DNA from 3 places in the Sinorhizobium sp. 22678 genome. Region 1 is predicted to be linked to each of the others. Evidence: riboswitches for the same ligand, from Rfam matches in the RefSeq annotation. Region 1 holds a riboswitch; each other region holds the start of a gene.
The links. A riboswitch is a leader RNA that binds a small molecule or an ion and turns the genes downstream of it on or off. The one in region 1 is predicted to bind thiamine pyrophosphate.

Region 2: it holds a riboswitch for thiamine pyrophosphate, as region 1 does, so the genes downstream of both, thiD (bifunctional hydroxymethylpyrimidine kinase/phosphomethylpyrimidine kinase) here and thiC (phosphomethylpyrimidine synthase ThiC) in region 1, are expected to answer to the same signal.
Region 3: it holds a riboswitch for thiamine pyrophosphate, as region 1 does, so the genes downstream of both, thiB (thiamine ABC transporter substrate binding subunit) here and thiC (phosphomethylpyrimidine synthase ThiC) in region 1, are expected to answer to the same signal.

Annotation. Positions count from the first base shown of each region.
Region 1 covers NZ_JBQEMS010000003.1:183,144-187,450, forward strand. The annotation lists gene dctD (C4-dicarboxylate transport transcriptional regulatory protein DctD) at 1-128, shown strand, start outside; gene ACTJKL_RS06425 (aq_1923 C-terminal domain) at 226-2,268, opposite strand; TPP riboswitch at 2,428-2,539, shown strand; gene thiC (phosphomethylpyrimidine synthase ThiC) at 2,638-4,307, shown strand, end outside.
Region 2 covers NZ_JBQEMS010000006.1:85,055-89,361, forward strand. The annotation lists gene exoP (succinoglycan biosynthesis transport protein ExoP) at 1-131, shown strand, start outside; gene ACTJKL_RS11165 (hypothetical protein) at 180-386, opposite strand; gene thiD (bifunctional hydroxymethylpyrimidine kinase/phosphomethylpyrimidine kinase) at 490-1,290, opposite strand; TPP riboswitch at 1,418-1,520, opposite strand; gene ACTJKL_RS11175 (peroxiredoxin) at 1,734-2,393, shown strand; gene ACTJKL_RS11180 (serine hydrolase domain-containing protein) at 2,510-3,514, opposite strand; gene ACTJKL_RS11185 (beta-galactosidase) at 3,617-4,307, opposite strand, start outside.
Region 3 covers NZ_JBQEMS010000009.1:73,788-78,094, reverse strand. The annotation lists gene thiP (thiamine/thiamine pyrophosphate ABC transporter permease ThiP) at 1-919, opposite strand, end outside; gene thiB (thiamine ABC transporter substrate binding subunit) at 927-1,955, opposite strand; TPP riboswitch at 2,004-2,118, opposite strand; gene ACTJKL_RS15375 (GNAT family N-acetyltransferase) at 2,252-2,737, shown strand; gene ACTJKL_RS15370 (thiamine diphosphokinase) at 2,815-3,465, shown strand; gene ACTJKL_RS15365 (ABC-F family ATP-binding cassette domain-containing protein) at 3,470-4,307, shown strand, end outside.

The DNA.
Region 1 (4,307 bases):
GCGACGTCAAGGAGACCCTGCAAGCCCTCGGCATCCCCCGCAAGACTTTTTACGACAAGCTGCAGCGACATGGGATCAACCGGGCGGATTTTATCGACCGGGCAGGCGCGAAGAGTGGCGACGCGTAGGTGGACAGTTTGCCCACTCCGACCCTCCCCGTTCGACCGGAGGGGAGTTGAGGCGGCGCTGCGAGCCCTCTTCGCCCCGCTTGCGGCGAGAAGGCCGCTATTCCGCCGTCGCCTCGAAGTCGACCCTGTCGAGAAGCAGAAGCGGATTTTGCGAAGCAACCGCGAATTCGAGCGCACCGATGCCGCTGGCGGATTTGGCCTTGGCCGTCAGCGTGAATGTCCCCGGTTTCGCGATGAACCGCGAAACTGCATCCACCACGTTCCGCAGCCGAGGCTCCTGCGCGGCAAATTGCTGCAGCATCACCGACGCCGTCATTTCCAGCATGCCGCGTGCCTGATCCTCCGTCATGCCGTTTTGTTCGGCATAGACCTGTATCCCTTTGGCGGTGAAGCCCTTGTCCTCGATCTTCAGGCTTGCTTCCCGCGCGGTGAGGCCGAACAACGCCGCCTGCGCCTTAGCCGCGTCGCCCGAAAAGAAGTCGCCGCTCACGCCTCCCAGAAGGCCGGAGAGGGAAAAGCGGCCAATATCCTTTCCGCTCGTGGAGATATCCTTGATGACCAGAGTCTCGGTCGCTTCGTCCCAGGCGGCTTCGAGGTTGGAGGAGAGGACCAACTCGTTGAAGCCCAGCTTGCGAAGTTTGGCGAGAGTCTCGTCCTGCGTATGCTCCGGGATTTGAAGGGCGAAGTCCTGGTATCCGGCGCGGACGTCAGTCGGAATGCCGTTTCGCGGTTTTGCGAGCGCCAGCTCGTATCCCTTCATCGTGAAGCGGATGCGTTGCGGCCGAGCGCCCTCTCCAGCATCCGGAGTGTCGTTGTATTCGTCCCAGTCTTCCACGCCGGTGCCCGAGTCAGGCAGATCCGCATCGATTCCCGCCACGCGGAACGTTCCGAACTCCGGCAGCAGCGTCGTGAAAGGGAAGCTCTCATGCTGCCCATCCTGCAGAGCGACGAACTTCTTCAGCGCTTCGACGCTGGGATCCCAGGAAAAGCCCGAAATGCTTGCTTCGGAGACTTTGACGTAGTCAGCGCCCTCCGCCATCGAGAAGCCATTCACAGACGCGTCGAGCTTCCGGCCATCCAGCCGGAGCGCGAGGCGATCCATCGCCAGCTTGATCCTCTCGCCCTCTTCACCATCCTTGTCCGGCGCGTCGATCTTCAGACCCAGCATTTCCATGTCGGCCTTCCTCGTCAAATCGGCGACCGACAGAATCCGGGCGAAATAGTCTTGACGCTCCGCCACGGGCAGATCCTCGGGCGACGAGACCGAGTTGAGCTTCTCCAGAGTCTCGCCAAGCGGCTCGTCCAGCATCCGCATGCTTACGCCGCTGCTGCGAACCTCGTCATAGCCGAAGCTCGCCTCGCCATCCGAAAAGGCGATATCCTTGATCGAGAATGGCCCATAGACAGGCCTTGCCTGCCCGTCGCCCGGCCCGGCTTTTTCAGTATAGATGCGGGCCAGATAGGCGGCATCGACGTCCTGCCCCGTCATGGCTCCGAGGGAGCCCGTCAGCCGCCTCTCCTCGCCGCCCTCTCCATCGGAGGCGCCTATGCCGGCTTCGAAGCTCGCACCACTCGCCGAATAGCGCGCGATGCGGCCATCCACGATACCTTCCGAGACCACGTTCTTGTAGACCAGCTTCTGCTCGCTACCGGCAACCGTCTGCGTGATGATCACCTCAGGGGCGGTGGCGCTCTTTGCCGTAAAAAGCGCCAGCTGTTTCGGCAGCGAAAGATCGCTTCCCGCGCCGAACATTTGCGCCAGCGTGTCGCGACCGAACTCCGCCTGCTCGACGATCACCTTCGGCACGGCGATCTTGCCCGGGCGCATATCGAGGTCCACGCCGCTGACCTCGAGCATGCCGTCCAGGAACAGGATCCTGGGCCGCCCGTCGATCGCGGCGACGCGAATTTCGGATCCTTCCTTCAGCGGCAGCGTCAGGTCGCGCAGGTGAATGCGCCCGAAGAAGTCCGCTTCGACCGTGCCCACTCTGCCGCCCCGTTCGGCGATCAGCCTGCTCACGCTCTTTTCGACAGCAATCTTGTAACCGGTCGCGCCTGCGGCTGCGATTGCGATGACCGCAACAGCCGCCCAAAGCGCCTTGCGTCCCCTTTTCCTGGTCCCCGTCTCCGCCTGCCCCAAGACCTTCACCCCTTTTCGCTATGCGCATCATGGCGCTTCGACTCGGACGGTAAGTAGATTTAGAACTTTGCATTTGCAAGCATGGCGCGAGCCCTGCGCACGGGATTTAGCCGGTGCAAAAACCATCTTGACGCCGCGGCGATAACCGTCCCTAATTGCGCCATTCACCAGGGGGGTCCCGGCAAGGGGCTGAGATACTGCTAGCGCGCGCAGTGACCCGTTGAACCTGATCCAGTTCATACTGGCGTAGGGACGGTGCAGACGTGCAGCAGCCAGGATTCCGTTTATCGGCAATTCATCGGCGATACGTCTTTTCATCCTTCCGGCTTCAGAACTGGGTCTCCAACGCGAAAACATTGGAGCCTCAAGATGAATCTAATCAAGCCTCTCGCCGCTGCGCCCTCGGTCACGCAAGGACCGCTCCCGGCATCCCGCAAGGTTTACAAGCCGGGCGAGATCCACCCGGAGATCCGCGTGCCGATGCGCGAGATCGCGCTGCATCCGACCTCCGGCGAGCCGCCGGTGACTGTTTACGATTCCTCCGGCCCCTACACGGTCGAAAACGCCGATATCCGCATCGACGCGGGCCTGCCGCGCCTTCGCAGCGACTGGGTTCTGAAGCGCGGCGATGTCGAAAGCTACGACGGCCGTGCGGTGAAGGCCGAAGATAACGGCTTTGCGACCGGCGAAAGGCTGACGCCGGAATTCCCGATTCGTCACCAGCCGCTCAAGGCGAAGCCGGGAAAAGCGGTAACCCAGCTCGCCTATGCCCGCGCCGGCATCGTCACGCCGGAGATGGAGTTCATCGCCATCCGCGAAAATCTCGGCCGGAAGGCCGCGAAGGAGGCGCTTGCCCGAGACGGCGAAAGCTTCGGTGCCTCGGTCCCCGATTTCGTGACGCCGGAATTCGTGCGACAGGAAGTGGCGAGCGGCCGCGCCATCATTCCGGCCAATATCAACCACCCGGAAGCCGAGCCGATGATCATCGGCCGCAACTTCCTGGTGAAGATCAACGCCAATATCGGCAATTCCGCCGTCACCTCATCGATGGCCGAGGAGGTCGAGAAGATGGTCTGGGCGACCCGCTGGGGCGCCGACACGGTCATGGACCTTTCCACCGGCCGCAACATTCACAACATCCGCGAATGGATCATCCGCAATTCGCCGGTACCGATCGGCACCGTGCCGCTCTACCAGGCGCTGGAAAAGGTAAACGGCATCGCCGAGGATCTTTCCTGGGAGGTCTTCCGCGACACGCTGATCGAGCAGGCGGAACAGGGCGTCGACTATTTCACCATCCATGCCGGGGTCAGGCTTCACTATATCCCGCTCACCGTGGATCGCGTCACGGGCATCGTTTCGCGCGGCGGCTCGATCATGGCGAAGTGGTGCCTGCATCACCACCGCGAGAGCTTCCTCTACGAGCATTTCGAGGAGATCTGCGACATCTGCCGCGCCTATGACGTTTCCTTCTCGCTCGGCGACGGCCTGCGTCCCGGCTCCATCGCCGACGCAAACGACCGGGCCCAGTTCGCGGAGCTCGAAACGCTCGGCGAACTGACGAAGATCGCCTGGGCCAAGGATTGCCAGGTGATGATCGAAGGGCCGGGCCATGTGCCGATGCACAAGATCAAGGAGAACATGGACAAGCAGCTCGCCGTCTGCGGAGAAGCGCCCTTCTATACGCTCGGGCCGCTCACCACCGATATCGCGCCCGGCTACGACCACATCACGTCAGGCATTGGCGCGGCGATGATCGGCTGGTTCGGCACCGCCATGCTTTGCTACGTGACGCCGAAGGAACATCTGGGCCTGCCCGACCGCAACGACGTCAAGACCGGCGTGATCACCTACAAGATCGCCGCCCATGCCGCCGATCTCGCCAAAGGACACCCGGCCGCCCGAACTCGCGACGACGCGCTGTCGCGCGCCCGCTTCGAGTTCCGCTGGGAGGATCAGTTCAACCTCTCGCTCGACCCCGAGACCGCGCGCAATTTCCACGACGAGACCCTGCCCAAGGAGGCGCACAAGGTCGCGCA
Region 2 (4,307 bases), on a different contig from region 1:
GCGTCATCCTCAACAAGACGGACATGAACGAACTCGGCAAATACAGCGACTTCGACGGGGCGGAGAAATACCGCCACCGCTACGGCAAATATTACGTCGAGAATACGATTACGGAAAACAACGCCGCATGAGGCGACCGCGGCCGCGCCACCTGTGCGCGGCCTTTTCGCCCTTCGCCGTCAGACCTTGCGGCGATCGACGATCCAAGCGGCTGCCATTAGCGCGATGACCGCCGCTAGGGCAACGAGTGCCAGCGCATAGAAAAGCGAATATTCGACCAGCGACGGCAGCATCGAAAGACAACGCCGCACCCTGCCAGGCGACCGCCGCCAATCCGGCAGGTCGTCACGGTTGAAAGCCTCCAGCCGGCGGGTAAGAAAATGCATATCGCGAGAACCGATCGCCAATCGAAGCCATGGACGCGGTCATGCTGCTGAACAACAGTGGCGATAGCGAGGCACTTCAGCTCCCCGAACCGTCACCCGGCAGTCAATCTTCCCACCACCGGTGGAAATGATGGACCGGGCCGCGCCCCTGGCCTATCTCCAGGCGGTCGGCGGCGGAGATTGCGGCATGCAGATAGGACTTGGCGGCACTCACCGCTTCGACCAGCGGCAAGCCTTTCGCAAGGCCGGCGGCAATGGCTGCCGACAGGGTGCAGCCGGTGCCGTGGTCGTTGCGCGTCTCGATCCGCGCGGCGGGAAGGCGGACAAGAGTGTCGCCGTCGAAGAAGAGGTCTGTGGCCTCCCGGCCCTTCAAGTGCCCGCCCTTGACCAGAACCGCATATGCGCCGGTCCGCATGATCGCTTCCGCCTGGCGCGCCATCTCCGCCTCGTCCTCGGCGATTGCGCGCCCGGTCATCAGCGCGGCCTCGGCAAGATTGGGCGTGGCGACGAGCGCCAGCGGCAACAGCTCTTCGATGAGCGCCGTAACGGCATCCGGCCGAAGCAACGCGTCGCCGGAGGTCGCAACCATGACCGGATCCACGACGGCCCGTTTTCCGGACCGGCGCAATCCATCGGCAATGGCGGCGATCGTTTCCCGACGCGAGACCATGCCGATCTTGACGGCCTTCACGTCGAGATCGGAGAAGACGGCGTCCATCTGCGCCGACACGATTTCAGCGGAGACATCCTCGACGGCCGTCACGCCCCTGGTGTTCTGGGCCGTGATCGCAGTGATGACGCTGGCGCCGTAAACGCCGAGCGCCGAAAACGTCTTGAGGTCCGCCTGAATACCGGCGCCGCCGCCCGAGTCCGAGCCGGCGATGGTGAGAGCAATCGCCGTCATGCCCAGGCCTCCTTCGCACGAGGGCAGATGATGCTTGCGAGCGGTACGGCAGTGGACGTCATCGATCGATCTCCAGACGGAACATCACGGAGATCCAGGAAAGGCGATGAAAAGGCGAACTTGCCGCTGGCGGCCTTCTTTCCGTTCCTACGCCGGCATGACCCGGATCAGGTTCAAGGGTCCGGCTCAACGCCATCTCAGCACCGTCTGGTGCTCCCCTCGGAATGCGCTATCTATGCGGTTGTGGCAAAGCGATGTCAACGCGCCCGCGCAAAGGCTTGTAAGACCCGGCTTTTAGGCCGGCCGGCAAAAATATACCCGCAGCCCGGCCACCTATGATGCGGTCATTCCTTCTGCCGCCGTCAATCGCTCGTTTCCTCCTCGAAAACGGCGGCGATTGCGTTATTCTTAGCAAAATTTCGTCGTACAGGAGGGAACACGCCATGAGTTTGCGCATCAACGATACCGCCCCTGATTTCACCGCCGAGACAACGCAGGGCACGATCAATTTCCATGAATGGATCGGCGACGGCTGGGCTGTCCTTTTCTCCCATCCGAAGAACTTTACTCCCGTCTGCACCACGGAACTCGGCGCCATGGCCGGCATCGAGCCGGAGTTCCGCAAGCGCGGCGTCAAGATCATCGGCATTTCGGTCGACCCGGTCGAAAGTCACACCAAGTGGAAGAACGACATCAAGGTCGCGACCGGCTTCGAGGTCGACTACCCGCTGATCGGCGACCGCGATCTGAAGGTGGCAAAGCTTTACGACATGCTGCCGGCCGGCGCCGGAGAGACGTCCGAGGGCCGGACGCCTGCGGATAACGCCACCGTGCGTTCGGTCTACGTCATCGGCCCCGACAAGAAGATCAAGCTGATCCTCACCTATCCGATGACCACCGGCCGCAACTTCAACGAGATCCTGCGCGCCATCGACTCGATCCAGCTCACCGCCAAGCATCAGGTGGCAACACCCGCGAACTGGCAGCAGGGCGAGGACGTCATCATCACGGCCGCCGTCTCCAACGAGGACGCCGTGCAGCGTTTCGGGTCGTTCGACACCGTGCTTCCCTATCTCCGGAAGACGAAGCAGCCAACGGCCTAAGCAAACCCGCTGCGAAGAGTCAGTCGATCGGGCGCGTCAATTCATCAAGGGCGACGCGCCCTTGGCGCTTTTTGCTAACATGGTTGTTTAACGCGCACAGAGCAGAACCATCTGCCTCAATCCGCTTTGGCGATGGAGATGATCTCCGCCAGAACCCCGTGCAGAGCGTCGCGATAGCCGTTGCGTGCCGAGGGGCCGCTTTCATCCGACGTCATGACCACGGTCAGGTCAAGGGACGGCACTATGTAGAGCATCTGACCGCCATAGCCCCAAGCGTAATACACATCCTCGTCGCCGATCCGGCGCGTGAACCAGCCATATCCGTAGCCGTCGCCGGTAAAACGGGAGGCCGTGCGCGGCTGCCAGGAAAGCTCCACCCAATCGGCCGGGACGACCTGCCGTCCGTCTGCGGTGCGGCCGCGGTTGCGATAGAGCTCACCGAAGGCAAGCAGCGATCGCGCGCTCATCGCCATCTGGTTGCCCCCGAGATAGATGCCCTGGGGATCCCGCTCCCAGGCGCCGATCCGGAAACCCTCGACAGGACCGAGCCATTCGCGCGCAAGCGCCAGTGTCGACTTGCCGCCGACCTTGGTCAGTATTGCCGAGAGCAGATGGGTCGAGGCGGTCGAATAAAGCATCCGACCTCCGGGCTCGTCGTCGAAGGGCTGTGCCAGTGCGAAACGAACCCAGTTGCGGCTCGACACCCAGCGGCCGTAATTCGGCCCGGACATGCGCCCCAGTCCCGCTTGCATCGAAAGCAGGTTGCCGATGGTGATGTCGTTGATCCGGGGGTCGGCCTGCGACGGGAGGTCTTCCTTCAGGAGCGGCGCGATCTTCTGCTCCGGGCCGTCGAGCAGACCCTTGTCGATCGCAATGCCCACAAGTGCGGATACGATCGATTTCGACGCCGACTTGATGTTGGTCGACTCCGAGGGCGTGTGGCCGCGATAACCCTTCTCGGCAATCGTCTCCCCGTCCCTGGCAACGACCACGGTCTTCAGCGGTTTCAACTCTTCTCTGGTCGCCAGGGCCGTCAGCAAGGTGGTGACGGACTGATCCTGCGCGGCTGCCGCCGAGTGGAAACCGAAGAGCGCAAGGAACGTAACAACGAGCATAGTCATGCGTTCGACCTAGGGCGAATGGCACGACAAGTCATCAAGTGCAGTCCAAGCTCACGACGATGTGACCTTGCCTGAAGGTCGGCTACATCGATGCTCCGGGGTTCATTCCCTCCAGATCGCAACATCGACGGGTTTCAGCGTGCGGCCCCCCAGGTAGAACTCGGCCGACGGCCCTGCGGGCACCTCCGCGGAGGTCCGGCCGAAATTGAAGGCGAAACGGAGATTGCCGCGGCGCGTCACGCGAAGATCGCCGAGGTCGGGCAGGCTTTCCAGTCCAGCCCAGCCGAGCGCGTCGCCGATCACCTTGTCGAGCAATGCGCCGTTGGCCGCAACGGCCAGATAGCGTGCCTTGTCGTTGCCGACGAGCGCCGGAGCGCCGTTGCGATACTCCCCGTCGAAGCTTGCGAGAACGGTCTCGTTCGTCCTTACCGTCTCGCGCCAGCCGGCCGCCTGATAAGCCTCGTTGCCGTAGAGAACGGTCTCGCTATGAAACTCCGGCAGCGACTCGACCCGCGAGACGCTGATATCGATGAGCTTCGCCAGCGATCCCGGCGGCAGTCCCTCGGGGATGTGCATGTCCTTCGTCTTGCTGCCGCTGCGCGCGCCGAAGACCACCTTGGCGTCCGCTCGCGCGAGCCGCTCGACGAAAGCCTCCTCGGCAATGACGAGATCCGGCGCGAGGATCAGCTTGTATCCGTCGAGGTCCGAGTGCTGGCCTATGAAATCCACATCGACGCCCAGACGCGCCGCCGTCGAATACCAATCGAGCGCAACCGCCGAAGCGGAATAGCTC
Region 3 (4,307 bases), on a different contig from region 1:
CAAAGGGCAGGCCGATGAGGATGACGGCGAGTACCAGCCAGATACGGTCGGCAAGCCGCGACAGACCGCTCGCGCCGTCGAAACGCCGGATGGCCCTGCCGCTCGTCTCTCCCTCCAGCGGCGCCGGCGCGATCAATTTCAAGACGAGAAGCAGCGCTCCGGTAAGGGCGACCTGAAGTGCCGAAAGGGCGATCGCCCGCGGCGGATCGAAGTCGAAGCGCAGCGCCTGGTAGATCGCCACTTCGAGCGTGCTCGCGGCCGGCCCCCCGCCAAGCGTCAGCACGAGCGTGAAGCTGGTGGCGCAGAGCATGAAGATGAGCCCGGCGATGCCGGGAAGCAATCCACGGATCACCGGCCACTCGATGAAGCGAAAGGTGGCGAAGGAACCCATGCCGAGATTGGCGCAGCTGCGCCAGTATTCGGCCGGAATGCGCTCGATGCCGGCAAGCATCAAGCGTGCGGCGAGCGGCATGTTGAAGAAGACATGGGCAATGAGAATGCCGGAGAGGCCATAGATGCTGACCGGCTGCTCCAACCCGCCTGCCGAAAGCACCCTGTTCAAGAGCCCCTGCCGGCCCCAGATTTCGATCAGCCCGAGTGCGGCGACGATCGCCGGCAGGCCGAGTGGCAGCGCCAGAAGCCGCAGCACCCAGATGCGGCCGGGGAACGAAGCCTGGCGGGCAAGTGCCCGGGCCACGGGTATGGCGAAAAGGATGGCAAGAAGCGTCGAGAGGCTGGCCTGCAGCAGCGTGAAGCGTGTGATGCGCCAGATATAGGCATCGAAAAGCGGACCGGCGCCGGCGCTGCCGGCCGACTGGGCAAGCAGTGCCACGCCGGCGAGGCCGACGAAAAGCAGGATGCCGCCGAGGGCGAAGGCCCCGGCGGCGATTGTCATCTTGCTTTCCTTCGTGCCGGACAATCCGGCCTCAGTTCCGGCTCATGGCGGCCAGCCATTCGTCGACCCAGGCCTTGCGGTTGGCGGCGACCTCCTCGGAGGGAATGAGGAGCGTCTTTTGCGGGTCGACGAGCTTGCTGAAGGCTTCCGGCAGTGGCTCCTTGGTTGCGGTCACCGGCATCATCCAGTTGGTCGTCGGGATGATCGACTGGAATTCCGGACCGATCATGAAGGTCAGGAAGTTTCGGGCGAGTTCCGGGTCCTTCGCGTTCTTCGTCAATGCGGCGACTTCGATCTGGATATAGTGGCCTTCGGCGAAGGGGGCCGCCTGGTAGCGCTCGGTGTTTTCCGCCACCATGTGATAGGCGGGCGAGGTGGTGTAGGAGAGAACCATCGGGGCCTCGCCCTTCGTGAAGAGACCATAGGCTTCCGACCAGCCCGGCGTGACCGTCAGCACGCGGTCCTTGAGCTTCGCCCAAGCCTGGCCGGCCTGGTCGCCATAGACCGACTTCACCCACAGCAGGAGGCCGAGGCCGGGGGTTGAGGTCCGGGGGTCCTCGATGACGATCTTCTGCGACGGATCGCCCTCGACCAGTTCCTTGAGGCTCTTCGGTGGATCGTTCAGCGTCTCGGTGTCGTAGACGACGGCGAAATGGCCGTAGTCATACGGTATGAAGGTGTCGTCGGAGAAGCCGCCCGGGACCTTGACGGAAGCGGTATCGGCGCCGTGTTGCGCGAAGAAGCCGGTCGCCTTCGCCTCCGCCACCAGATTGGTGTCGAGACCGAGTACGATGTCGGCCTTGGATGCCTGACCTTCGAGCTTCAGCCGCGTCAGGAGTTCAACCCCGTCGGCAACCCCTACATAGTCGACCTTGCAGTCGCAGGTCTTCTCGAACGCTTCCGCCACCTTGGCGCCCGGCCCCCATTCGGTGATGAAGCTCTCATAGGTATAGACCGTCAGGGTTTTTTCCGCGGCCGCCGCGCTCACGGAAAATACCGCGATCGAAGCTGCGGCGATCGCAAGCCGGCCAAGGATTTTTCGATGGAGTGAACTGGACATTCTGGCACCTCTCCCTTTGTTGTTGCTGCAATGGGAAAAGCGCGTATCGGTCCGATCGCTTCTAATCCCTCCGCCGGTATGAGCCGGATCAGGTTCCGCGGGTTGGCTCGAAGCCTCTCAGCCACGGTCGCAAAAGCCGACCAGGGCACCCCGTTAGAGCAGCAAGAGATTTAGCTTCCGGCGACGGCTTAGGCAAGCTGAGTTTCAGCAGGGACGTTTGCCGTCCGCGTCAGCCGCGCTATTAAAAGTCAAACAATTACCGGCGTCGTTTGTTCGCCGAAAGCGGAGACAATTTCATGCCAGACATGCTCGTCCGCCTCTATGCCTTGCCCGAGGGCCGCCCATCGCGTCTCGACCCCGACATCCGCATCCGCCGGGCGCTTGCGGCCGAGCGGCGGGCCGTCATTCCCTGGATCGAGGAGCGCTTCGGGGCCGGGTGGGTCGGCGAGGCCGAAACCGCCTTCTCCTCGACGCCGCCGCGCATCCATATCGCTCACCATCGGGATCGGATCGTGGGCTTCGCCTGCCATGACGTAACCGCGCTCGGCTTCTTCGGTCCGACCGGAGTCGACGCGACCATGCGCGGCAAGGGCATCGGCGAGGCCCTGCTCGTCGAAAGCCTGCTATCCATGCGCGCCGCCGGCTATGCCTATGCGATCATCGGCGGCGTCGGCCCTGCCGAATTCTATGCTCGCGCGGTGGGTGCGGTGGAGATCGCCGGGTCGACGCCCGGCATCTACAACGGCATGCTCTTTCCCGGGGATCCGGCGTCCGGAACCTGATCCGCGCAGCATGCGTTCGCAAAACAGCAGCCGGAGCCCTTTTCCTTCGCCGCTGCTTTGCGCTATGGGCTTCTGCCATGACCCGATCACCCTTCACCATCCTGCTCGGCGGCGCGCTGACGCCGACAGACCGGCTTGCTCGACAGCTCGAAGGCAGCCGCTTCGTCGCCGCCGACGGCGGCATGCGCCATGCAAGGACGCTGGGAATCGTTCCCGATCTCTGGGTCGGCGATTTCGATTCCACCGATGAGGCGCTTCTGGCGGAGTTTGCCGGCGTCCCGCGTGAACGCCATCCAGCAGCCAAGAACGCGACCGACGGGGAAATCGCCATCGAGGCAGCCCTCGAGCGTGGCGCGACCTCGCTCGTCTTCGCGGGCGGACTCGGCGGCGCGCGCAGCGATCACGCTTTCCTGCATCTCCTCGGCACCGTCGCGCTTGCCCAGAGCGGCGTTGCGGTGATGATGACCTCCGGCGAGGAGGAGGCCTATCCGCTGCTGCCCGGCTCGCAGGAGATCGAGCTGCCGAAAGGCAGCCTCTTCTCGATCCTCGGCTTTGCCGACCTTGACGGTCTTTCGATCGAGAACGTGCGCTATCCGCTGAAGGATTTTCATTTGCCCTTCGGCTCGTCGCGCACCATTTCGAATATCGCGGATGGCACGGTCCGCTTGACCCTGAAATCCGGCCGGGCCGTCGTTCTCGCCCGCCCCTATGATCTTTCCGGAGCCTGATGCCTTGGCGCCTCCCATTCTGAAGCTTGACGACATTCTACTGACCTTCGGCGGCACGCCGCTGCTTGCGGGTGCGGGCCTGCAGGTCGAGGCCGGCGATCGCATCTGCCTCGTCGGCCGCAATGGTTCCGGCAAATCGACGCTGATGAAGATCGCCGCCGGGCTTGCAGAACCCCAGTCGGGCGAGATCTTCAGGCATCCATCGGTGACGATCCGCTACCTGCACCAGGCGCCCGATTTCGACGGCTTCGATACGGTTCAGGCCTATGCCGAAGCCGGCCTCGGGCCAGGCGACGATCCCTACCGGGTCGCCTACCTGCTGCAGCATCTGGGGCTGACCGGGGAGGAAGAGCCGACGCGCCTTTCCGGCGGCGAGGCGCGTCGTGCCGCCCTTGCCCGTGTGCTTGCGCCGGAACCCGACATTCTGCTTCTCGACGAGCCGACGAACCATCTCGATCTGCCGACGATCGAGTGGCTGGAAGACGAGCTCGTCCGCAGCCGTTCGGCGCTGGTGCTGATCTCGCACGACCGGCGCTTCCTCGAAAAGGTGTCGACGGCGACCGTCTGGCTGGACCGCGGCCAATCGCGCCGCCTCGATCGCGGCTTCGCGCATTTCGAGGCCTGGCGCGACGAGGTGCTGGAGGCGGAAGAGCTCGAGCAGCACAAGCTCGGTAAGGCGATCGAGCGCGAAGAGCACTGGCTGCGCTACGGCGTGACCGCCAGGCGCAAGCGCAACATGCGTCGGCTCGGAGAGCTGCAGGACATGCGGGCCCGCCATCGCGGGCACAAGGGGCCGCAGGGTACGGTCCAGGCCACCGTTGCCGACGCCAGGGAATCGGGCA